DNA from 3 places in the Viridibacillus sp. FSL R5-0888 genome. Region 1 is predicted to be linked to each of the others. Evidence: riboswitches for the same ligand, from Rfam matches in the RefSeq annotation. Region 1 holds a riboswitch; each other region holds the start of a gene.

Region 1 (7,795 bases):
CCGACTGCTGCAAATTTTAATAGTTTTTTACTGAACATATCTTAAAACCCCTTTTAAGTTTATTTTTTTATTATTAATTCACAATCGAATTCTTTTTCTTTTCTTCTTCAATAGCTGTTAATGCTAATTTTGTAATAGTCATATCATCCATTGGAGGATTGTGTAGACCCGCACGGACATTCCGGTAATATCGTTGTAATGGATTAGCGTTTTGTAAACTTTTTGCACCTACTACTCTCATAGCTTTATCAACGATATCAATGGCTGCATTAGTCACTGTATGTTTGGCAACGGCAATTTCATTGCTCAATGAGTCTCTTCGTTTTGGGTCGTCATAAGCTTCTGCTGTACCATATAAGACAAATCTAGATTGCTGAAGTTTTAACTCAATTTCACCTAATTGATGCTGCACATTTGGTAATGAGCTGATCGGTGAATTTAAGCTATTTGGTTGATGATGATTTGCGAAGTGAACCGCATAATCACGAGCTGCTTGTGCTATGCCTAAATATGTTGCAGGAATATGCAACAACCAGCCGTTGATTTTACCTCCGCTTGGATGATTTGGTAATTCGACTAAATCCGAGTCACTTACTTTAACATTTTGTAATATTAAGTCGTGACTTGATGTGCCGCGCATCGACATAACATCCCACGTTTCTTCAATAGATACCCCTGCTGTATCTTTATGAATTAAAAAGAACCCGACTTGTTGTTTTTCTTCAATCCAAGCAGAAGTTAAAAAATAATCTAAAACAGGGGAAGCCGTTGTGAAAATTTTGCGTCCATTTATAAGCCACCCTATTTCAGAACGAACTGCAGTTGTTCCAGGACGCCCGCCTCGAGTGGGGCTGCCAGTGCGTGCCTCACTTACAGAACGATTCACAATGGCGCCATTTTGTACTTCGTTTGCAAAAAAATTAAGCTTGTCATCTGACCACAATTTCTCCTGATACAATTCACCCACAACTCCTAAAGTCCAGCCCATTGAAAGTGAAGTATTCTCATCGTAGCTTGCAAGTGTTTCTTGTAGAAGGACCATATCGTAAACTGAAAATCCTTCGCCACCAAATTCTTTCGGCAAAGTGATTGCAGGATAGCCAATTTCGCGTAGCAGGCTAAAGCTCTCTTTAGGAAAGATAGATAATTCATCTACAGTTGCGGCGCTACCTGTAATTTGGTCTTGAAGCAACGCTAGCTTATCTAACCATTGTCGTTGTAGCTCTGTTCTTATAAATATCTCTTTCATAATAAATCCCCTCGTCTTTTCTAAGTTTATAATTCTTATAGAATTACTATGTATTGAAGGTATAAAAAATCCCCCATTTATAATAGAGGGAGCTTAAATGTTGTGTATGCACCCTTATCTGTCAAGATTTCTCTTGCTGGAAGTAGCACCATTCTGTTATACAGTGGTTGCTGAAGCTTCATCGGACCAGTCCCTTAGCTTCTCATGATAAGTAATATTCTATTGTTTCAATTATCTTACTTTTTCTAAAGATGAAAGTCAATATGAAAAACAAAGTATTTTTGTAGGGATTAAAAGTTATAGAAAAGAACCTAAGATTACAATTTAAAATGAGATAAATTCTATTGGATATAAATGAAGGATTTTAATTATCAATGATCAGTAGATTGCAAGGAATCAAAGCATTTGACGTATTGAAACAAGCACATTCATACAGTTGGAAATTGTGATGAATTATACAATCAAGTAAATATTTTCAATATTTTTATTTTTTGAGGTTTAATGTCTATCGATAGTGGGTAAAAGAACTTAGGTTATAAAATTTGAGGGGGAATACTTATGCTAAAGATAGAGAATTTATCGAAAGTATATAGGGGTGGAAAGAAAGCCGTTGATGATATGAATATTGAAATAGAACGCGGTGAATTTGTCGCCTTTATCGGTACAAGTGGAAGTGGGAAAACGACTGCCATGCGTATGATTAATAGAATGATAGAACCAACCAAAGGCACCATATACTTAGAAGGGGAAGATTTAGCGAAAAAGAACCCCGTAGCACTTCGTAGGAGTATTGGATATGTTATTCAACAAATCGGTCTTATGCCACATATGACCATTCGTGAAAATATTACGCTTGTACCTAAATTGTTAAAATGGACAAAAGAAAAGAAAGATCAAACAGCAGAACGCCTCATTGAACTTGTTAATTTACCTCAAAGCTATCTCGATCTATATCCCGCGCAATTATCTGGTGGTCAACAACAGCGTATCGGCGTGCTCCGGGCATTAGCCGCAGACCAAGACATTATCTTAATGGACGAACCATTCGGCGCATTAGACCCTATTACTCGTGACACGCTACAAGACTTGATGAAAGATTTACAGCAACGTCTTGGTAAAACAGTAATTTTCGTCACGCACGATATGGACGAAGCGATTAAATTGGCAGATCGTATTTGCATAATGCATAGTGGCCAAGTTATCCAATTTGATACTCCTGACAATATCCTATCTAACCCTGCTAACGAATTTGTTCGTGAATTTATTGGCTCTCACCGTTTAATGCAAGAAAAACCAAGTGCAAAAATTGTTGATGATGTAATGATTAAACCAATCTCTATAACGTTAGAAAAAAGTATTAATGATGCTTTTCGTTTGATGGTGACAAAGCGTGTCGACACATTATTTGTTGTTGATGGACAAAATCATTTGAAAGGTTATATCGATGTTGAGGGATTAACTACGGCACGACATACCACTTCTAGCATTTCTGAAGCAGTAGAAAAAGACGTCTTTTATGTACGAAATGGTACAAAATTACAAGATTCAGTGCGTCGTATTTTAAAGCGGAATTTAAAACACATTCCTGTTGTAGATGAAGAGCATCGTTTAATTGGACTTGTTACTCGTGCAAATATTGTGGATATGGTATACGACACTATTTGGGGTGATGAGGAAATAAATGAGGATGCAAATGGTATTAATCCAGAGCAACAAAGTGAATCTAATAAACAACTTAACTGAATATTAACTAAATAGAAAGGACGTGAGTAGATGATTGATTTTATAACACAAAACGGCGGAGATATTGTGCAAAAAACATGGGAACATTTTTATATATCTGCTATAGCTTTAATTTTAGGTATAGTCGTTGCAGTTCCTTTAGGTATTTTATTATCAAAACTACAGAGAACCGCTAAAATCGTTTTAGGTATTACAAGTGTTTTACAAACACTGCCGTCATTAGCTATTTTAGCAATTATGATTCCATTCTTAGGAGTCGGGAAAATCCCTGCAATTATTGCTCTATTTATCTACACACTATTACCTATTTTAAATAATACTTATATTGGTATGAATTCTGTGAATTCAGGTCTGAAATCAGCAGGAATTAGTATGGGAATGACAAAAATACAATCCATCGGGATGGTGGAACTGCCATTAGCTATCCCTGTCATTATGTCTGGGATTCGCTTATCTGCAGTGTACGCAATCTCATGGGCAACGTTAGCATCTTACATAGGAGCAGGTGGCTTAGGTGATTTTATTTTTAATGGACTGAACCTTTATCAACCTGAATTTATTATTGGCGGCGCTGTATTAGTAACTATTTTGGCCTTAATTACTGACTTTATATTATCTAAAGTAGAAAAGTGGGCTACACCAAGAGGTTTAAAAATTGAACGTTAGGAGGGGAACATGCTTATGAAATATAAAAAAATAATTACCATTGGCTTGATTATGACGGTGTTAATTTTATCTGCTTGTTCACTAACCGGTTCAAGTGATGATAATGACGTGAAAATTGCTTCAATGACAACGACAGAAAGTAAGATTATGGCTAATATGCTGAAATTAATAATTGAACATGAAACAGATGAAAAGGTAGAACTGATTAATAATTTAGGATCAAGTGTCGTGCTGCATCAAGCAATGATTAACGGCGATGCAAATATTTCTTCAACACGTTATACAGGAACAGACCTTACTGGGGCTTTAAAAGAAGATCCTGTTAAAGATCCTAAAAAAGCGATGGATACTGTACAAAAAATATTCCAAGAGCGCTATGATCAAACATTTTTCGACACATATGGTTTTGCAAATACGTATGCATTTATGGTCACACGTGAAATGGCTGAAAAGCATCATTTGAAAAAAGTGAGTGACTTAAAAGGCATCGCAAAAGATTTACAGGCAGGCGTCGACAACTCATGGGTCAATCGTGTAGGGGATGGCTATAAAGACTTTGTGAAAACGTATGGTTTTGATTTTAAAGACGTTTATCCTATGCAGATTGGGCTTGTCTACGATGCTGTAGAAGCAGGCAAAATGGATGTGATTCTTGGCTATACAACAGATGGTCGTATTGCAAGTTATGATCTTGTTGTATTAGAGGATGACCGACAATTCTTCCCACCGTATGATGCGAGTACTCTTGCAGTAAATGAATTATTAGAAGCAAAACCAAAAGTAAAAGAAGCGATTGAAAAATTAATAGGTAAAATTTCAACAGAGCAAATGCAAAAGCTTAACTATGAAGCTGATAACAATCTAGTTGAACCAGCTATTGTGGCCGAAAAATTTTTAGAAGAACATAATTATTTTGAAGATGAAGAAGGAGGGAAAAAGGATGACTGATTTAAATACATTCCAACAATTCTTTTACTACTTCTCTGAAAATGGTTCTTATGTATTCGAGCAATTTATAACACATTTTTTTATCTCAATTTACGGTGTAATCTTAGCAGCCATCGTCGGTATTCCACTAGGCGTACTAATTTCGAAATACGCTAAATTATCAGGGTTTATCATTACGATAGCGAATATTATACAGACTATACCAGCGCTTGCATTACTAGCGATTCTTATGCTAGGTATGGGGCTTGGAAAAACGACAGTAATTATCACGGTATTCCTATATTCATTACTGCCGATTATTAAAAACACATATACAGGTATTAATAATATTAATAAGGATCTTACCGATTCCGGTAGAGGGATGGGAATGACACGCATTCAAGTGCTGTATATGATTGAGTTACCACTCTCACTCTCTGTAATTATTGCAGGAATTCGTATAGCCCTTGTTGTTGCTATCGGTATTACAGCAATTGGTGCTTTCATTGGAGCAGGTGGACTTGGGGATATTATCATCCGTGGTACAAATGCTACGGATGGTACAGCGATTATTCTAGCAGGTGCCATTCCAACAGCACTGATGGCTATCATTACAGATTTGATACTTGGTTTCATAGAGCGCAAATTGGATCCAGTAAAGCGTCATAAAAATTTGACGATACCAACAGTACAAAGTTTGAATAAGTAAAGTAAAAGCCTTGAAACCAAAATTAATCGGTTTCAAGGCTTTTATTGTTACTCGTTAATCATTTTCATATAATCGAACATTAGAGATACATTAGTAAATCTTTCTAAAGAGGCAAGGTCAGCAGATATGCTTTGCCAACTTTCCAAATACTTTTCTTCTAATGTCATACTAGTTGAAATGGGTAAAAAATTAGAAAGAAACTCTTCTATTGGCTTTTGTTCATTTTCTAAAAACTCCTCAACCTCACGTACTTTATAACGTGTTTCTGGATTGGCTTCGTTAAACAAAATATGTTCAAGTGCTCTTGAAAAATAATAAATTTGATAATTTACCTTGCCAGATAAAATGGTATTGAGTGTCCGCATGGTATGAATGTTTTTGCTTTTTAATTTGTTTCTTTCAATAATTTTACTTTGTTGATTACTATTTGGCACGCTGATTGTTGTAGCGTTATAAAGTGTTAATCTATCTTGGTTTTCATCAATAATTACGGCCGATTCGCCGATGAAGCAGCCGTCTGTATCGGCTATTTGGATAATTGCCAATAAATCTGTAGGGCCTAATTTCATTTTATTAATATAGCTTTTAACACGATCTCCAATTAAGTTTTTTATATTGGAGTTCTTTTGATTTAAATCCCCCAAAATATCCCCTTTAATAATGTCGAATCTAATTTCATTATTATTAAATAATGTACGTATTCGATCGTATAATAAAGCTTCTTCACAGGCACCTTCTACTAGTAACAAGACAACTTTTTTCGCTTTTTTACTCATTAATAATAGCCGCTTTTCTAAATGCTCTCTTCATATCATAGGCATTCGTTTCTTTATAAATTGCTTCGTCTTGACCACCTAACTGTATTGCACGTAAATAAACATCCCTAGGATTATTAAGCTTTTTAACACCTTTTAATTGCATATAACGATTCTCTTCATTGGTAGTAGTGAACCATAAATTATGAATTGGTAGTACTTCAAGGATACGTAAGTTATGAGAAGTGAATATCAATTGGCCTGCTCCATTCTCATGGATAATTTCAAGTAATTCACCTAATAAGTATTCAAATACACCAGCATCTAATTCATCAATAATAACGCATGCATTAGGATTGTTATAAACAGCAATGAGTGTACTTAAGATAGAAATTATTTTCAATGTACCCTCGGATTCACATTTCAAAGGTAGCTCGATGTCGCCTTTTCGAGAAAGAAATTCAACGAGCACACCATCAGATCCGTCATTCAATTTTTGTGTATGAAGAACATGAATTTTAATCTGTAAACCAGGAATAAGCATTTTAAGGACAATGTTCGTTTGTTCTATTAATTCTTTCATTGCATTGAACATGTCTTTTGGCAGTAAAGTAGTATCTTCTAATTTGGAGGGAATCACGCCACGTTTATTTTCGAGATGTATATTAAAAGGCATCGTAATATTAGAGATTAAATTGCCAAACTGCGTATTATCAATGATATGCAAATCTCTTTTGAAGTCAAAAATAATATTTTGAATGAGTGCCATTTCCACTTCATCTAAATAATTGGGAAGAATATTTCTAACTTCTTTTCTGAAAATGAAAGAAGAATGATTTTCTTTAGAAAGATGGTTTGCTACTAATACTTTAACTCGATCATTTTGGTTTAAAGAGGTGAGATTGGTAGTGCGGATAGTAACTTCTTCTCCGTTTTTTGAGAGTATATTTTTAAAGCGTTTACCTCGTTTATTTTCTCGATAACTTAAGCTTTCTGCCATCACATTTAACCTTTGTTCACCAACCACAAGAGAAACAGCGTATTTTAAGAAATACTCGCCAAATTTATTTTTGATGATGAATTGGAAATTTAGTTGTAAAGATGATTCACCGTAGTATATATGTAGATGATGAACATGAGGAAGTTTTTTATAGATTCCACCATCTAAGAGTGCCGATAAAATTTGAAATGCCTGTACAACTGCAGTCTTACCTGAACCATTTTGACCATAGAATCCAATAACATTAGCCTCTTCTAATTTGTCAAAATTTGTATCGATGTGGAATGTTCCATATTTTACGTTTTTTAGGTTGTTTAATGTAACATCTAGAACTTTAATAATCGGTTTCATGTACTTCCTCCTAAAAACGAACTGTTTATATTATTTAGATAAAGGATAAAAAATATACTAATTTTAATTATAAACTCGAAGTTGTTATGTGTCATTTATTGTTAATAATAGTATTTTTGTTACATAAAAGATGGGTTGATCATTGACATACTACATTAGTATTCTCTCTATTTATTTATCAAATTGTTAAATTTACCCTATTTAAAATAGTGAAAATATAAACAAAATTGTCTCAATTAATAATTGATTTTGAAAAATATATCCTTTATAATTTCACTAAACCGATTTAGTAACTATATTTTATAAATACTAAACCGATTTATTGTTTATAAATACCTAAATTAGCTACATAGGACAACAAAATTCTACAAATGAAAAAATTTTTGATCTAAATA
Region 2 (7,795 bases), 3.7 Mb from region 1:
GATCTGTTGGTGATAAAATGGCTGCAAGTGCAAATGCAGCAGCTAGAGGTATATCAGGAATTAGCCAATGGATAAAGTAACCACCGCCGAGCGTCGTTAGAAGGACTAATATAATGGCATTCCCAAGAATAGGTGTGCGCATTTTCCACAGTTCTTCTCTAGGGAAATTGCGTCCGTCATTATACAAAAGTGGGGCAACAAAAAGTAATAAAAACCATTCAGATTCAAGCTGAAGCGTCATTTCATTAGCGAATATAGCTAATAGAACGCCAAGTGCTATTTGGATTAGTGCTGTAGGTATAAATGGAATATAATGTCCAATTACATTTGATAATAACAGGCAAACTAATAGTAATAGGATTGTAATTAATAAATCCATAATAAACTCCCTTCAAAAAAAGTATCGATAGAAAAGTAAGTATTTATTCATTACCCTTTTTCAGAAATAAATGTACTGTATAAAGAAACTTTCAAGAATATTTATGAAAAGGCCACGTTAAATTTGACAAAGGTGTAAACGTTCGCAAATAAGTGCGTGAATTTGTGATGGATATCATGACAGTTTCGAAAATGAAAGTTTATACTAGAACTACAAACAACCAATTAAAATAAAACAGAATCCGTTGTGAGGAGTGAATATATTGAAAACAGTTGTTGTAGTTGGTGGCGGTATAACAGGTCTTACTACTATGCATTATTTACAAAAGGAAAAAGAGGACAAAGGCTTAGATATAGATTTAGTATTGATTGAAAAGAATGACTACTTAGGTGGTAAAATGCACTCAGTAGAAAAAGATGGCTTTATTTTGGAGACGGGTGCAGATTCGATTGTTGCACGTCATTCTAGTGTTATGCCATTAGTAGAAGACTTAGGGTTACAAGATGATCTTGTATATAATGGTACAGGAATTTCGTATATTTACACAAATAATACATTGCACGCGATTCCAGCAGACAGCGTTTTTGGCATTCCTACAAGTGTAGAGTCCCTTGAAAGTAGCTCATTAGTTTCAGCAGAAGGAAAAAAAGAGGCGTTAAAAGATTTAGAAATGCCTAATGAGCATTTCACAAAGAATAGCTCAATCGGTTCTTTCTTAGAGCATTTCTTAGGAAAAGAGCTTGTTGAAAAACAAATCGCTCCAGTGTTATCAGGGGTCTATTCAGGGAAGTTAGACACGCTGACAATGGCTTCAACATTACCGTATTTACTCGAGTATAAAGAGCAGTACGGAAGTATTATTAAAGGGTTTGGCGCACATAAAGAAGAATTTCAAAAAGCGGCAAATAAAAAATTCATATCCTTTAAAAATGGATTATCTTCTTTATTTACCCGTTTTGAAGAGAAGTTAGCAGACGTTACAATTCTAAAAGGCGTTTCAACAAATCATATCGAAAAAAGCGGCGACAAATATAAATTGACATTTGATAATCACGAAGCAATTGAAGCTGATTTTATCGTGTTAACAACACCACATGATGTAACTCAAAAACTATTAAAAGATCCGAATTTGGACGAGGACTTCAACGATTTTAGCAATGCCTCACTAATTACGATGTATTTAGGTTTTAATATTCCCGATAGCCAATTACCTGCAGACGGTACAGGTTTTATCGTTTCTGAAAACAGTGATGTCAAATGTAATGCTTGTACATGGACAAGTCGTAAATGGAGTCATACTTCAAAAGACGGCAAATTACTTGTGCGTTTATTTTATAAAAACTCAAACCCAGATTTTGAAGAAATGAAGCATTCAAGTAAAGAGGAATTAACTGAAATTGCTTTAGAGGATATTGCAAAAAGCTTGAATATAGAAGCAGAGCCTACTGTTGTAGAAGTGACAAAGTGGAATGATTTAATGCCAGTTTACCATCTTGGTCATGGAAAAACAGTAGAAGCTTTATCAACTAAAATGGCCACTGCATATGAAAATGTATTACTTGCAGGTTGTTCTTATTACGGTGTAGGTATTGGCCCTTGTATTAAGAACGGGAAAGAAACAGCAGAATCAATTCTAGCAAAAATACATTAAAAAACAATCAAGGTAGGTAGAAAAGAGCTAAGGGATACCAATTTCATTAGCTCTTTCTTTTTGGGGTAATTTTAATAATTTTAACGTTATGTCAAACTGCTTGAAAGTGCTAAGTGAATTGTTACTATTAAAATGAATGAGAAAAGAAGGTGGATAACATGCGGAAAAAGGGAAGTTTGATATTAGGCATTTTCTTGCTAGTAATTGGTTTAGTTTTTATTTTCTATCAGCCTATTATGGGATATTTCATTTCGAATATGTCGAAGGCAACGATTGAGCAACAAGACATAGCGTCAGCAATGAAGAATCTAGATGCGTCATTTGATTTTCAGCAAGTGGATGATTTAAATGTCAAAGATGTTGTAAAGGCACAATTCAATCAAAAAAAACTAAATGCCATTGGAGCTATTAGTGTACCTCAAGTGAATATGCGATTACCTATTTTATATGGTGTATCGAATACAAACTTAGCAATTGGTGCTGGTACGATGAAACGTGAACAAAAGATGGGAAAAGCTAATTATGCCTTAGCGGGTCATAATATGAATAATGGGAAGGCACTCTTTAGTCCTCTTACTAATGCGGAGGAAGGTATGCAAGTTTATGTAACCGACTTTAAAAAAATCTATGAATATAAAATTGATAAAATGCATATTGTACAACCGGAGCAAATTGATGTCATAAATGATTCAAATGAAAAAATGATAACGCTCGTTACATGTAATTATGATGGTTCTAAGCGACTGATTATTCAAGGTGAATTGGTTGAAATAAAAAGTTATGATAAGACATCAGCTAATAAAATTTTTGCAAATAAATAGTCATGAAGAAATGATTGTTGTTTCAACAAGTAATTGCCAAAACTCATCTTTTTTGTTTTGTAGCTAAAATATACTTATAATACAGAGTTTTGCTATAATTCTAAAAACGCTCTTGACGATATTCTTTTCTAGGGTTATGATTCTTTTAATTATTCTAACAATTAAATATATATTTCTTATCAAGAGAAGCTGAGGGACTGGCCCTTTGAAGCTTCAGCAACCAGCCATCTGGTCAGGTGCTAACTCCAGCGGATTTACAGATTGTCCGAAAAGATAAGAAGGAGCGAACATCGTAATCGTCAAGCCTTCTTATCCATAAGAAGGCTTTTTTATGTAGAAAGGAAGGGATTTTAATGGGATTACTTGAAAAATTGCAAACACAAGTGTTAACAGCTGACGGTGCGATGGGCACTTTATTATATTCTTACGGAATTGATTATTGTTATGAGGAATTAAACATTACCAAGCCTGAAGTGATTGAAAATATACACCAACAATATATAAAATCAGGCGCTGACATTATTCAGACTAATACGTATACAGCGAATGCCATTAAATTAGAACGTTATGGTTTAGAGAGCTCTGTAAAGGAGTTTAATGAATCGGCAATCGCCATTGCAAAACATGCTGCAGCACCAGGAGGCCAATTTGTCTTAGGGACAATTGGTGGTATTCGCGGTATTCGTAAAAGTGAAGCGACACTAGCTGAAATCATAGCTGCATTAGATGAGCAAGCGGGGTATCTATTAGCAGGTAATCCGGATGGTTTATTACTAGAGACGTACTATGATTTTGAGGAACTTTCATCTGTAGTGCAACATTTGAGAAAATTGACTGATGTACCAATCATCTCGCAAGTATCAATGCATGAACCAGGTATTTTACAAAATGGCTTATTATTAAATGATGCATTGCACCAATTAGAAGCTTTGGGTGCAGATATTGTTGGAGTAAATTGCCGTTTAGGCCCTCACCATACAATCCAAGCGTTTGAGGATGTAGAATTGCCATCCAAGGCATTCTTATCTGCATATCCAAATGCTAGTTTGCTAGATGTAGAAGATGGCAAAATTGTTTACGAATCAGAGGCTGATTATTTTGGCCGTGCTGGTGTTTTACTACGTGACCAAGGTGTTCGATTAATTGGAGGATGTTGTGGTACGACACCGAAGCATATAGAAGCTGTAAAAAAACGTATTGCTGACCTACCACCAATTGAAAATAAAATTGTAAAGAAGAAAAAAGTAATCGAGATTAAAGAAGCGACTCCTGATCAGCATGAGCCACTTCACGAAAAGGCGAAAAAGGAACGTACAATCATTGTAGAACTCGATACACCTCGCCACCTTGATACCACTGCCTTTATAGAGGGGGCGCAAATACTCAATGAAACAGGTGTTGATGCTGTCACTATGGCTGATAATTCATTGGCATCCCCTCGTATTAGTAACATGGCAATGGGCTCAATTTTGAAAATGCAAAATAATATTCGTTCCCTTGCTCATATTACTTGTCGTGATCGCAATCTCATCGGCTTACAATCGCATTTAATGGGTCTTGATGCATTAGGTATTAATGAGATTTTAGCAGTTACTGGAGACCCTACAAAAGTAGGTGATTTCCCAGGTGCAACTAGTGTTTATGATGTCTCAAGCCTAGAGTTACTTCAATTAATTAAACAGTTGAATGAAGGGATATCATTCTCAGGTAAACCTCTTCGTAAAAAGGCTAATTTCTCTATTGCAGCTGCATTTAATCCTAATGTACGAGTGCTTGATAGAGCCGTAAAAAGATTAGAAAAGAAAATTGAGTGTGGAGCAGATTATTTCATCACACAGCCTGTATATACGAAGGAAAAAATAATAGAGATATATGAAGCTACTAAACATTTAGAAACCCCTATTTTCATAGGAATCATGCCACTAACAGGTATCCGAAATTCAGAGTTTTTACATCATGAAGTACCAGGGATTAAGCTCTCTGATGAAGTACTTGAAAGAATGCGCGCAACGGGTAATGATAAAAATCTTGCAACTGCAGAAGGTATAGCGATTGCTAAGGAATTAATCGATACAGCCGCAGAGTTATTTAATGGTATTTATATCATTACGCCATTTACACGTTACGATATGTCAGTAGAATTGATTCATTATATTCAAGAGCTAGATCAACAGAAAGTAGGAGATCACAACTATGTTAAAACAACCAATTAAAGAACGACTCCAACAACATATTCTTATATTAGACGGTGCAATGGGGACTATGCTCCAAAATGCTAATTTAACTCCCGAGGATTTTGGTGGAGATGAATATGATGGCTGTAATGAATATTTGAATATCACACGACCTGACGTGATCGAAAATGTACACCGTGCTTATTTAGAGGCGGGTTCAGATATTATTAGTACGAATACATTTGGTGGGACTCCTGTTGTATTAAATGAATATGCATTGGGTGATCAAGCGCATGAAATTAACTTATTAGCAGTGCAAATCGCTAAAAAAGTAGCGGATGAATTGTCAACACCTGAATGGCCACGATATGTTGCTGGTGCAATGGGACCAACGACTAAAACCTTATCAGTAACTGGTGGTATTACATTTGATGAGCTATTGTATGACTTTTACGTGCAAGCTAAGGCATTAATTAACGGTGGAGCGGATTTGTTATTACTTGAAACAAGTCAAGATATGCTGAATGTTAAGGCTGGCACTTTAGGTATTAAACAAGCGTTTGAAGAGCTTGATAAAGAACTGCCTGTGATGATCTCGGGAACAATTGAACCTATGGGAACTACTCTGGCAGGGCAAAGTATTGAAGCCTTTTATATTTCAATTGAACATATTAAACCGCTATCAGTCGGGTTGAACTGTGCTACTGGACCTGAATTTATGACAGATCATTTACGCACGCTTTCAGAATTAGCAACAAGCTATGTTAGTTGTTATCCGAATGCAGGTTTACCAGATGAAGAAGGGCATTATCATGAGACTCCGGAATCATTGTCTAAAAAGCTTGAAGGTTTTGCAGATAAAGGCTGGTTGAATATTGTTGGGGGTTGTTGTGGTACCACGCCTGAGCATATTAAATCAATCCGTAAAGTAGTAGAGCATAAGCAGCCTCGTCAAATGCCTGAAACAGCGCATGGTCATGTCGTAGCAGGAATTGAACCGCTTATATATGATGATTCAATGCGCCCGTTATTTGTAGGTGAACGTACAAATGTTATTGGTTCACGAAAATTTAAGCGTTTAATTATAGAAGGTAAATTTGAAGAAGCGGCAGAAATTGCTCGTGCACAGGTGAAAAACGGTGCGCACGTTATGGATATTTGCTTAGCAAACCCTGACCGGGATGAACTTGAAGATATGAAAAACTTCATGACTGAAGTGGTAAAGAAAGTTAAAGTTCCCCTTGTAATCGATTCAACTGATGAAAAGGTAATCGAAGAAGCACTGAAATATTCCCAAGGGAAAGCAATCATTAACTCTATTAATTTAGAGGACGGAGAAGAACGTTATGATGCTGTTTTACCAATAGTGAAAAAATACGGTGCTTCTATCGTTATCGGAACAATTGATGAAAAAGGAATGGCTGTTGACCGCCATAGTAAATTGAAAGTTGCTGAACGTTCTTATGACCTGCTAGTGAATAAATGGGGAATCGCACCGGAAGATATTATTTTCGATCCTCTTGTATTCCCAGTTGGTACGGGAGATGAACAATATATAGGAGCGGCTGAAGAAACGATTGAAGGTATTCGCTTAATCAAAGAAAAAATGCCTCGAGTATTAACTATTTTAGGTGTTAGTAATGTATCGTTTGGTTTACCTCCAGTTGGACGTGAAGTATTAAACGCTGTGTATTTATACCACTGTACACAAGCCGGGCTAGATTACGCTATTGTAAATACAGAGAAATTAGAGCGCTATGCTTCAATTCCAGAAGCTGAGATTAACTTAGCAAATGATTTAATCTATAAAACAAACGACAAGACACTTGCTGATTTCACAGATTTCTATCGTGACAAAAAGAAAGAAAAGACTGAAGATGATATTCCAAAAACAGTACCAGAGCGACTAGCATATTACATTATTGAAGGTACAAAAGAAGGGCTAATCCCTGACTTAGAAGCTGCAATGAATATGTACGATTCACCGTTAGAGATTATTAATGGACCTTTGATGACAGGGATGGCTGAAGTTGGACGTTTGTTCAATGACAACCAATTAATCGTAGCCGAAGTACTACAAAGTGCGGGAGTTATGAAAGCATCAGTATCATTCCTAGAACAGTTCATGGAAAAAAATGAAAATGATACTGGTAAAGGAAAAGTAATATTAGCAACAGTTAAAGGGGATGTACATGATATCGGAAAAAACCTTGTTGATATTATTTTAAGTAATAATGGTTATAAGGTAATTGATGTTGGTATTAAAGTTACACCCCAAGCACTAATTGAAGTTATTAAAAAGGAACATCCAGATATCGTTGGATTATCAGGATTACTCGTAAAATCAGCACAGCAAATGGTCATTACTGCGCAAGATTTCAAGGATGCAGGCATCATTACTCCAATGCTCGTAGGTGGAGCGGCATTATCAAGACGCTTTACAGAAACGAAAATTGCAGCAGAGTACGATGGTCCAGTTATGTATGCAAAAGACGCGATGCATGGGCTTGAGTTAGCTAACAGACTGCAAAGTGATGATAAAGGTGAATTGCTAAATGAGTTAGAAGACGCAATTGAAAAACGTGCAGCATCGGAAGAAAAGCGTGCTGCAAGACCAGCTGTTGCTGTAGCAGAAAAACCAGTTAAAACAGTACGTTCAGATGCACCGATTTTTGTACCGACTGATTTACGACGTCATGTTTTAAAAGACTATTCAGTATCTCATTTGTATCCATATGTGAATATGCGAACATTAATTGGCCATCATTTA
Region 3 (7,795 bases), 210 kb from region 1:
ATTTAAACTAACTTTTATTTATTTGGTCGCCATCATCAGCTGCACATTCCTACTTATAATGGACTTACCTATAGTCGTAGTATTTCTCTTACTATTTATGTATGTCTTCGCTCTCACAATGTTCCCATACCTCAACACTTTGTTTTGGTCTAACAACATTAGTAAAATGGACCGCTTTATAACAAAGCATAAAACAAAACCCGTATTTGCCTACCCATACGCGGTTGCACATGAAACAGTAACCGAGCAAAAAATAAGCGTACAAAAAATACTAAGCAGTTATAAAAAACAAGATGTTCAACACAACTACCGTTCTTTGCTAGCTACTCTGGACAAAGATTTCGAACTTGCTTTAGTAGAAGCGAAGCAACTTCAAAAAGAACCTATTCGTAGCTACACTATCGCACATATTGAAACTTTACTCGGTAACTTCGAGGCAGCAAAATCGCTCATCCCAAACCTAAAAAAAGAATGGATGCCACACGCCATTGAGGGTTTGATCGCCTATGAACAGCATGATTTCCAGACATTCGAAAAAGAAGCACATGCAGCCACCGCAAAAGTAAGAGGATTACAAAAACATTTATTGTTTTATTCTTTCAAAGAAATGAAGGCAAGATTAGAGGCAAAATAAAAAACCACCCGGGGGAGGGTGGTTTTTTAAGGATGGAATTTTTACATTCCAATGGGGAGTTGGTATAGTATTAGGCATTTCGGGTGGGTTTTATACATTACTTTAAAAATTCATTTATTTTAGTTAAGATTACCTCATTAATTAGTATAAACTTTATCTTTTTCTCACGACTTTAAGATTTCAAATCAGCTAGCTCTTACGTTTACCTGCCTAACAATTTTATAAAGTCACTCAATCCCACACCACTTTTCACCAACTAGTAGTAAATCTTCTGTTGTATTATTTATCAATCTTCCTAGCATCAATCACATAAGTGTTTGCAACCAAATCATGCAAGGCACGCTTTTGCGGGTGGAATGCGGCGATTATGTAACCAAGTCCGAGGAGAAGTCCACTAAAGATTCGAGCGACATTCCGAATGACGCTTCGGAAAATAGAGATTGTATCACCGTTCTTATCAACAATTTCTATGCCTAGCACTTTTTTCCCGACGGTACCTCTCCATGGCGTTGCCGGTAGTCCGATGAAATATAATATACCTACGATAATGAGAATCCAGCTATATAAAGGGTAAGTTGTTAGATATAGTTCATCACCAAATATCATTTCAGATATGACCCCTTTTGGAACTTTTAAAACGCCCCCAATTAGCGCTGTTGCCACAGCCACCACAGCAGCATCAATAATTGACGCTAAGAAACGGATCCAAAACCCTCCATAGTTCACTTCTACTTTCTCCTTTCCCTTCTATTAATTTACGTCGTCATCATTAGTGTATGATACATAACTTTGCATTTTGAGCATTTGTTCTTCAATAGATAATACGTGAAATTTCAGTGTAATAAATTAATTCCCCTCGTTGCACAAAATACCTATTATAACTCTATATTTAGGTGATTTATACGAGCTCTAAAATAGAATCATTCGATGAATTAATGCCCCACCTGTAACGCTGTGAGGAGTGATAGTAGTTTATCCCTGTTCAATATTACACAGCAACGATTATTGTCGTAATTGTCACGAAAAGTGATTTTCAGAAAACATTATTGATTTCATTGTTTTTTATATAACAATAAAGACCTCTATACATTGGTATAGGGGCCATCTAATGTAATTGATTTTTATTTTAAAGATTAATCACAATAGTTATTTTCTAATTGCGCTCTATAAACAGCATCCAATGGTATACGCCGAATGATTGTATCCATTTCTAATGATAGCTCACGAGTGGATGCCTTAAGATCCGTAATAATACCTGTATAGTGACTTAAATTATGATCAACCATAATTTTAAGCGTAACAATTAACTTTTGGTCATACGCGAGTTGAATAACCTGTTGCAGTTCTTCTAATTCCCATTCAGTCAATTCATTCGGTAATTCTTCTTCTGATTCATGTTTCCACACTCTAATTTGCTGCACATGTTCTGGTAACATCATCGAAACCCATTTAACATTACCTCTGTCACGAATCATCTTAAAACACCTGCTTTTCCATTATATTTTGTATGACATGATATAAAAGAACATACTAAAACATACTTTAAATTAATTTCTTCGCATTCAATATTACGTCAGTCTTTTTATGCGAACTGCTTCAACCTGTGTATTTAGTGCATAAGTTGTGCATAACTAGACCTATTTGCAACTAACACTTAGTTATCCACATGTCCGCAAGACATTACCACCCTGCCGTGTTATACAACTATTATTCAAATAGTGTATATCAATTAAATGGATATTGAATAAATATACATTACTTTATTTTTTGTGACCTCCTAATAATTTTGAACGTGAGACAGCGGTGCCAGCTTCTGTATAAGAGACCGCACGTAAAAGTGCAGTAGGGCCGTAACGAGAGCGTAGTTGATCCATGGTAGCTCCGAGCTTACGACGACGAAAGCGGTCAGTATCGAACAAACTAAGCTGCATTGAACGTTCAGATTCAAGCTTTGTAATACTAATCGTCAGCTGGCGTACCGGTCTATCTTCTATATAGTGTTCATCAAGCAACTGCTGGCAGACCTGATAAATTTTCATCGTTTCATTTGTTGGCTCATCGATTGTGCGTGAACGATGGAAGCCTCCACCAAATGCATTTTTACTGTAGGAGAGTCCTAGTGAAATGGTACGCCCTACTTTAAATGCTTCACGCGCACGCCTTGCGATGTCTTCACACATCTCTAAAACAACTGCAAGCACTTCTTCTTTTTTGTTATAATCGCGCATTAAAATTTGTCCTTTACCATAACTGATTTGCCCTTCAATTATCGGTGAACCGAGCTCAGAAAGATCAATTCCCCACGCATGATGATAAAGCTGATTACCCATAATACCAAAACGAGCTTCTAGTGTTTTTAAATCTGCTTTCGCTAAATCTCCTACTGAAAAAATCCCCATATGATTAAGCGTGCGTTCTGTCCGACACCCAATACCCCACATCTTAGAGAGTGGTGATGTAGGCCATAACTTTTCTTCCACATCTTCATATACCCATTTAGCAAAGCCCGTTTTTTTCGCTTCTAAATCAAGCGCTAGCTTTGATAACAACATATTAGGCCCCATGCCGACGGCACTTGGAATTCCAAACTGATTGTAAATATCTCGTTGTATCTTCTTCGCGGTTTGTTCAACTGGTCCCCATAATTTTTCTGTTCCTGTTAAATCAACGAAACTTTCGTCAACACTATAAATATGGATAGCTTCCTTTGGGACATAACTGTTGAGTAAGCGTGTAATTTCCATTGAAACGCGGATGAAGAAGTCCATTTTAGGTTCAAATAGGCGAATATCCGGATGCTTCGGAATTTCATAGAGGCGTGTGCCCGTTTTTACTTGGAAACGTTTTTTCATCATCGGCGATGCCGCTAGCACGATACTTCCCTTTTGATTGAAGTTACCAACTACCGCAATCGGCGTTTTCATCACATCTAAATGCTCCAATGTTGCAATACAACTCGCATAGAAGCAACGCATATCGATACACATAATTGATCGCCTTGGCATGTTTTCGTACATACACCTATCCTCCAATAGAGAACGTTTGTTCTTATTTTAAATTGAGATGAGTGAGATGGCAAGTGGGAATATCAGGTATTGTGAATGAGTAGTGAGTATAAGTTTTACCAGGAGGACTTCATAATAAAAAGAGACTACTGCACACTTAAAAGTGTGCAGTAGTCTCTTTAGAAAAATGCTCGAAACATTTACTCGAGATATCCAGCTTCAGCAGTCAGACTCTCGAGATCACTTCCACCTTCTCGGTTGAAAACTGAAAGTACGTTTTCAATTCGAAGGTTCCAGCGCTTGTCGAGTCTAGGGGACCGCTTCAGCATTTACTCGAGATATCCAGCTTCAGCGGTCAGACTCTCGAGGTCACTTCCACCTTCTCGGTTGAAAACTGAAAGTACGTTTTCAATTCGAAGGTTCCAGCGCTTGTCGAGTCTAGGCGGACCGCTTCAACATTTACTCGAGATATCCAGCTTCAGCGGTCAGACTCTCGAGGTCACTTCCACCTTCTCGGTTGAAAACTGAAAGTACGTTTTCAATTCGAAGGTTCCAGCGCTTGTCGAGTCTAGGCGGACCGCTTCAACATTTACTTCATCCAGTCAGGTTTGCCGAAACCTTTAAATTCTTCATCGATGATTTTTTCAAATTCTTCCGATTTAACGATTTCTAGTATATCTTTTGCTAGTTGTGAATCTTTGTTTTCTTCCTTAACCGCAATAACATTACGGAATTTATCAGGCATGTTTTCTAAGAAGAGTGCATCTTGTAGATTCAGTCCCGCCGCAAGTGCAAAGTTTCCTGGGACACCAACAAGGTCAGCGCTATCGATTGCACGAGGCAGCCCCGCCGCTTCTATTGGTTGGAACACTAAGTTTTTAGGATTTTCAACAACGTCTTTTTCAGATGCTTTTAGTTCTTCGATGTTCGGGTCAATTTTGATAAGACCTTGTTCTTGTAACGCTAATAATGTACGTGCCGCATTTGATGGATCATTAGCAATTGCTACTTTTGCGCCGTCTTTAATACCATCAATTGATTTAAAATCTTTTGCAAAGAAGCCCATTGGTGCAGTTGGTACGTTAATTAGACCAGTTAATTTCATTTTATTTTGTTCATTAAAGTTTTCAAGATAAATTGAATGTTGGAAAAGGTTTGCATCAATATCACCAGAATCTAATGCTTTGTTTGGTTGTACGTAGTCACTGAATTCAACTGTTTTTACTTTATACCCTTTTTTCTCTAATTGCGGGATGATTGCTTTATTTAACATGTCACTATACGGCCCTGCAGTTGCGCCAATTTTAATGTCTTTTGAATCTTTTGGTTTGCTTTCATCTTTGTTACCACATGCAACTAAAACTGTTGCTAATACGAATAATAACGCTGCTAGTAAAAACTTTTTCATTTTCAAATCTCCCCTTTATCGTTTATCAATTGCTTTTGAAATGGCATCGCCTGAAAGTTGAATAATTTGGACAATAACAATTAAAATGACAACTGTCGCAATCATAATTGTGTTGTCATAGCGGTAGTAACCAAAGCGAATAGCTAGGTCGCCAATTCCACCGCCGCCGACAATACCAGCCATTGCGGAATATGCGACTAAACTAATAATCGTCATTGTCACACCTTGGATAATACCCGATTTCGCTTCAGGTAATAGCACATCTCGTATAATCATCCACGGTGTTGCACCGACAGCTATTGATGCCTCGATGACACCTTTATCAACTTCACGCATAGACGTTTCTACAAGTCTCGCAAAGAACGGAATGGCTGCTACAGATAATGAAACACTTGCCGCTACGGGACCAATTGTATCTCCAACCAGTATTTTTGTTAGCGGGAACAACGCTACTAATAGAATGATATACGGAACGGAACGAACTAGATTGACGATAAACCCTAAAATTCCGTTAAAAAAACGATTACGTAAAAATAAACCTTTGCTTGTAACAAATAGTATAATTCCAAGTGGTAAACCAATAATTAGTGAAATGCTAAGTGAAATACCAATCATCAGTAACGTTTCACCAAATGCTTTCCAAATGTCTGGAAGCATACTAATAAAGTGCTCGAAATCAAATAGCATTGTTAATCACCTCCACAAACGCACCGCGTCCTTCCATATAAGAAATAGCTCTCCCTACATTATCCGGTTGACCTTGTAGCTCCATTAAGAAAATGCCAAGAGGTTTTTCTTGAATATATTCAATTGTGCCGTGCAAGAAATTACCACGTACTTCAAAGTTTTGAATCATATCTGAAATGACGCCCTCTCCAGCTACATCTCCTTTGAATAGTACTTTCACAATTTCCCCTGTCACACCTTTAAGAATCGTTGGTGGCAGTTCAAATGATACAACGCTGCTAATAAATTCTTGTGTTAATGGCTCAACCGGATTTGCAAAAACGTCGTAAACTGCCCCTTCTTCAATGACTCTTCCTTCTTGCATAATAACCATTCGATCACAAATTTCTTTCACAACATCCATTTCGTGCGTGATAAGGATGATTGTAATATTTAGCTCACGATTGATCTTTTTTAGTAAGCGTAAAATGGAAACCGTTGTTTTTGGGTCAAGTGCTGATGTCGCTTCATCACAAAGTAGTACGGATGGATTATTTGCAAGTGCGCGGGCAATGCCGACACGTTGCTTTTGACCACCACTTAATTGTGCTGGGTAAACGTCTATTTTCTCAGATAAACCTACCATTTCAAGCAATTCTTTTACACGAGCATTAATCAGCTTCGGTGGTGTAGCCGCTGCTTTTAAAGCAAATTCAATATTTTCGCCAACCGTTTTTTGACTGATTAAGTAAAAATGTTGGAATATCATTCCGATTTTCAAACGCGCTTTACGAAGTTGTTCACCTTTTAATTTTGTTAAATCTTGACCATTTACTACGATACTGCCACTTGTTGGTCGCTCTAATAAATTGATACAACGTAGAAGCGAGCTTTTTCCTGCGCCAGAATAGCCAACAATACCGAAAACTTCACCTTCATCGATTGTCAACGATACGTTGTCTACACCCGTTACCGTACCCTTCTTGGTTTTATATACTTTTGTAAGATTCTGAATCTCGAGCATATTGTATCCCCTCAAATCTGTTTAAATTATGTAACTTCTATAGAAATACTTGGAATTTGCTGTATTAAAAAACGCTTCTTTCGGTTATCTGAAAGAAGCATCGTAAGTGTAAATTGGCGATTTATCTTCCAGAATGTACTCATTCTGTAGGAATTGGCACCTTCCCTTTGGCAGGGGGTTGCCGGACGTCATAGGGCCTATCCCTCGGTCTCTCTAGATAAAATTCAATATTCGTTTGTAAGTTATGAACTAAATATTACTGTGAAATAATGTAGATGTCAAACACTTTTTTGAAACTTTGAATTATTTCAAAATATCTTTATATAATTCAGGACGACGATCATCATATACCGGGATTCGTTGGCGAATTTCATCCACTATAGAGAAATCGACATCGATAATCGCCATTTCTTCATCTTCTCCACCAGTCCATAACACTTCACCCCAAGGTTCAATAACCATCGATTGACCGTTGAAATTTTGTTTTTTATGGCTAATTCTATTTACTGCAATAACAAAACACTGGCTTTCAATTGCACGTGCTTGTAATAACGTTTTCCAATGATCAATACGTGGCGTTGGCCATTGTGCAGAAACGAAAATTACTTTCGCTCCGTTCAATGCATGAAGACGTAACCACTCTGGAAAACGAATATCGTAGCAGATAACACCAGCTGCTGGAATATCACCCAGTTCAAAGTTATTTTGCTTATCGCCAGCTGATAAATACAAATGCTCGTCCATTAGACGGAAAAGATGCGCTTTATCATATTCGCTGACAAGCTCCCCTTTGTTGTTATATACGTACATCGTATTATAGAATTTACCATCTTTTTTCGTTGATACCGAGCCACCAACAATATGAATTTGTAATTCTTCTGAAAGCTTTTGTAGAAAATTCTTTGTGCGTTCCCCGTTCGGATCTGCAAGGTCTTCTAATTTCTCTAAAGCATAGCTAGAATTCCACATTTCGGGAAGAATTGCGAGTTCCGCCCCCTTATCAGCGGCCTCCCTGATAAACTTTTCGACGTTTGTAAAATTTTTTTCGATGTCCCCGA

The links. Region 1 has a riboswitch for S-adenosylmethionine ahead of MKY02_RS20485 (acyl-CoA dehydrogenase family protein). Riboswitches for the same ligand answer to the same signal wherever they lie in the genome.
Region 2: another riboswitch for S-adenosylmethionine. It lies ahead of MKY02_RS02230 (bifunctional homocysteine S-methyltransferase/methylenetetrahydrofolate reductase); the one in region 1 lies ahead of MKY02_RS20485 (acyl-CoA dehydrogenase family protein).
Region 3: another riboswitch for S-adenosylmethionine. It lies ahead of MKY02_RS19535 (methionine ABC transporter ATP-binding protein); the one in region 1 lies ahead of MKY02_RS20485 (acyl-CoA dehydrogenase family protein).

The regions. Positions count from the first base shown of each region.
Region 1 covers NZ_JBBPAU010000001.1:4,149,457-4,157,251, reverse strand. Annotated here, with positions in the region: gene MKY02_RS20490 (transporter substrate-binding domain-containing protein) at 1-38, opposite strand, end outside; gene MKY02_RS20485 (acyl-CoA dehydrogenase family protein) at 74-1,249, opposite strand; SAM riboswitch class I at 1,361-1,463, opposite strand; gene MKY02_RS20480 (betaine/proline/choline family ABC transporter ATP-binding protein) at 1,808-2,992, shown strand; gene MKY02_RS20475 (ABC transporter permease) at 3,023-3,658, shown strand; gene MKY02_RS20470 (osmoprotectant ABC transporter substrate-binding protein) at 3,674-4,606, shown strand; gene MKY02_RS20465 (ABC transporter permease) at 4,599-5,294, shown strand; gene MKY02_RS20460 (hypothetical protein) at 5,342-6,070, opposite strand; gene MKY02_RS20455 (AAA family ATPase) at 6,063-7,400, opposite strand.
Region 2 covers NZ_JBBPAU010000001.1:435,451-443,245, forward strand. Annotated here, with positions in the region: gene MKY02_RS02215 (Na+/H+ antiporter) at 1-379, opposite strand, end outside; gene MKY02_RS02220 (protoporphyrinogen oxidase) at 642-2,030, shown strand; gene MKY02_RS02225 (class A sortase) at 2,189-2,851, shown strand; SAM riboswitch class I at 3,025-3,131, shown strand; gene MKY02_RS02230 (bifunctional homocysteine S-methyltransferase/methylenetetrahydrofolate reductase) at 3,205-5,064, shown strand; gene metH (methionine synthase) at 5,045-7,795, shown strand, end outside.
Region 3 covers NZ_JBBPAU010000001.1:3,939,868-3,947,662, forward strand. Annotated here, with positions in the region: gene MKY02_RS19505 (hypothetical protein) at 1-634, shown strand, start outside; gene MKY02_RS19510 (RDD family protein) at 914-1,360, opposite strand; gene MKY02_RS19515 (YolD-like family protein) at 1,768-2,109, opposite strand; gene MKY02_RS19520 (Y-family DNA polymerase) at 2,395-3,651, opposite strand; gene MKY02_RS19525 (MetQ/NlpA family ABC transporter substrate-binding protein) at 4,229-5,047, opposite strand; gene MKY02_RS19530 (methionine ABC transporter permease) at 5,063-5,734, opposite strand; gene MKY02_RS19535 (methionine ABC transporter ATP-binding protein) at 5,724-6,737, opposite strand; SAM riboswitch class I at 6,856-6,961, opposite strand; gene MKY02_RS19540 (carbon-nitrogen family hydrolase) at 7,041-7,795, opposite strand, start outside.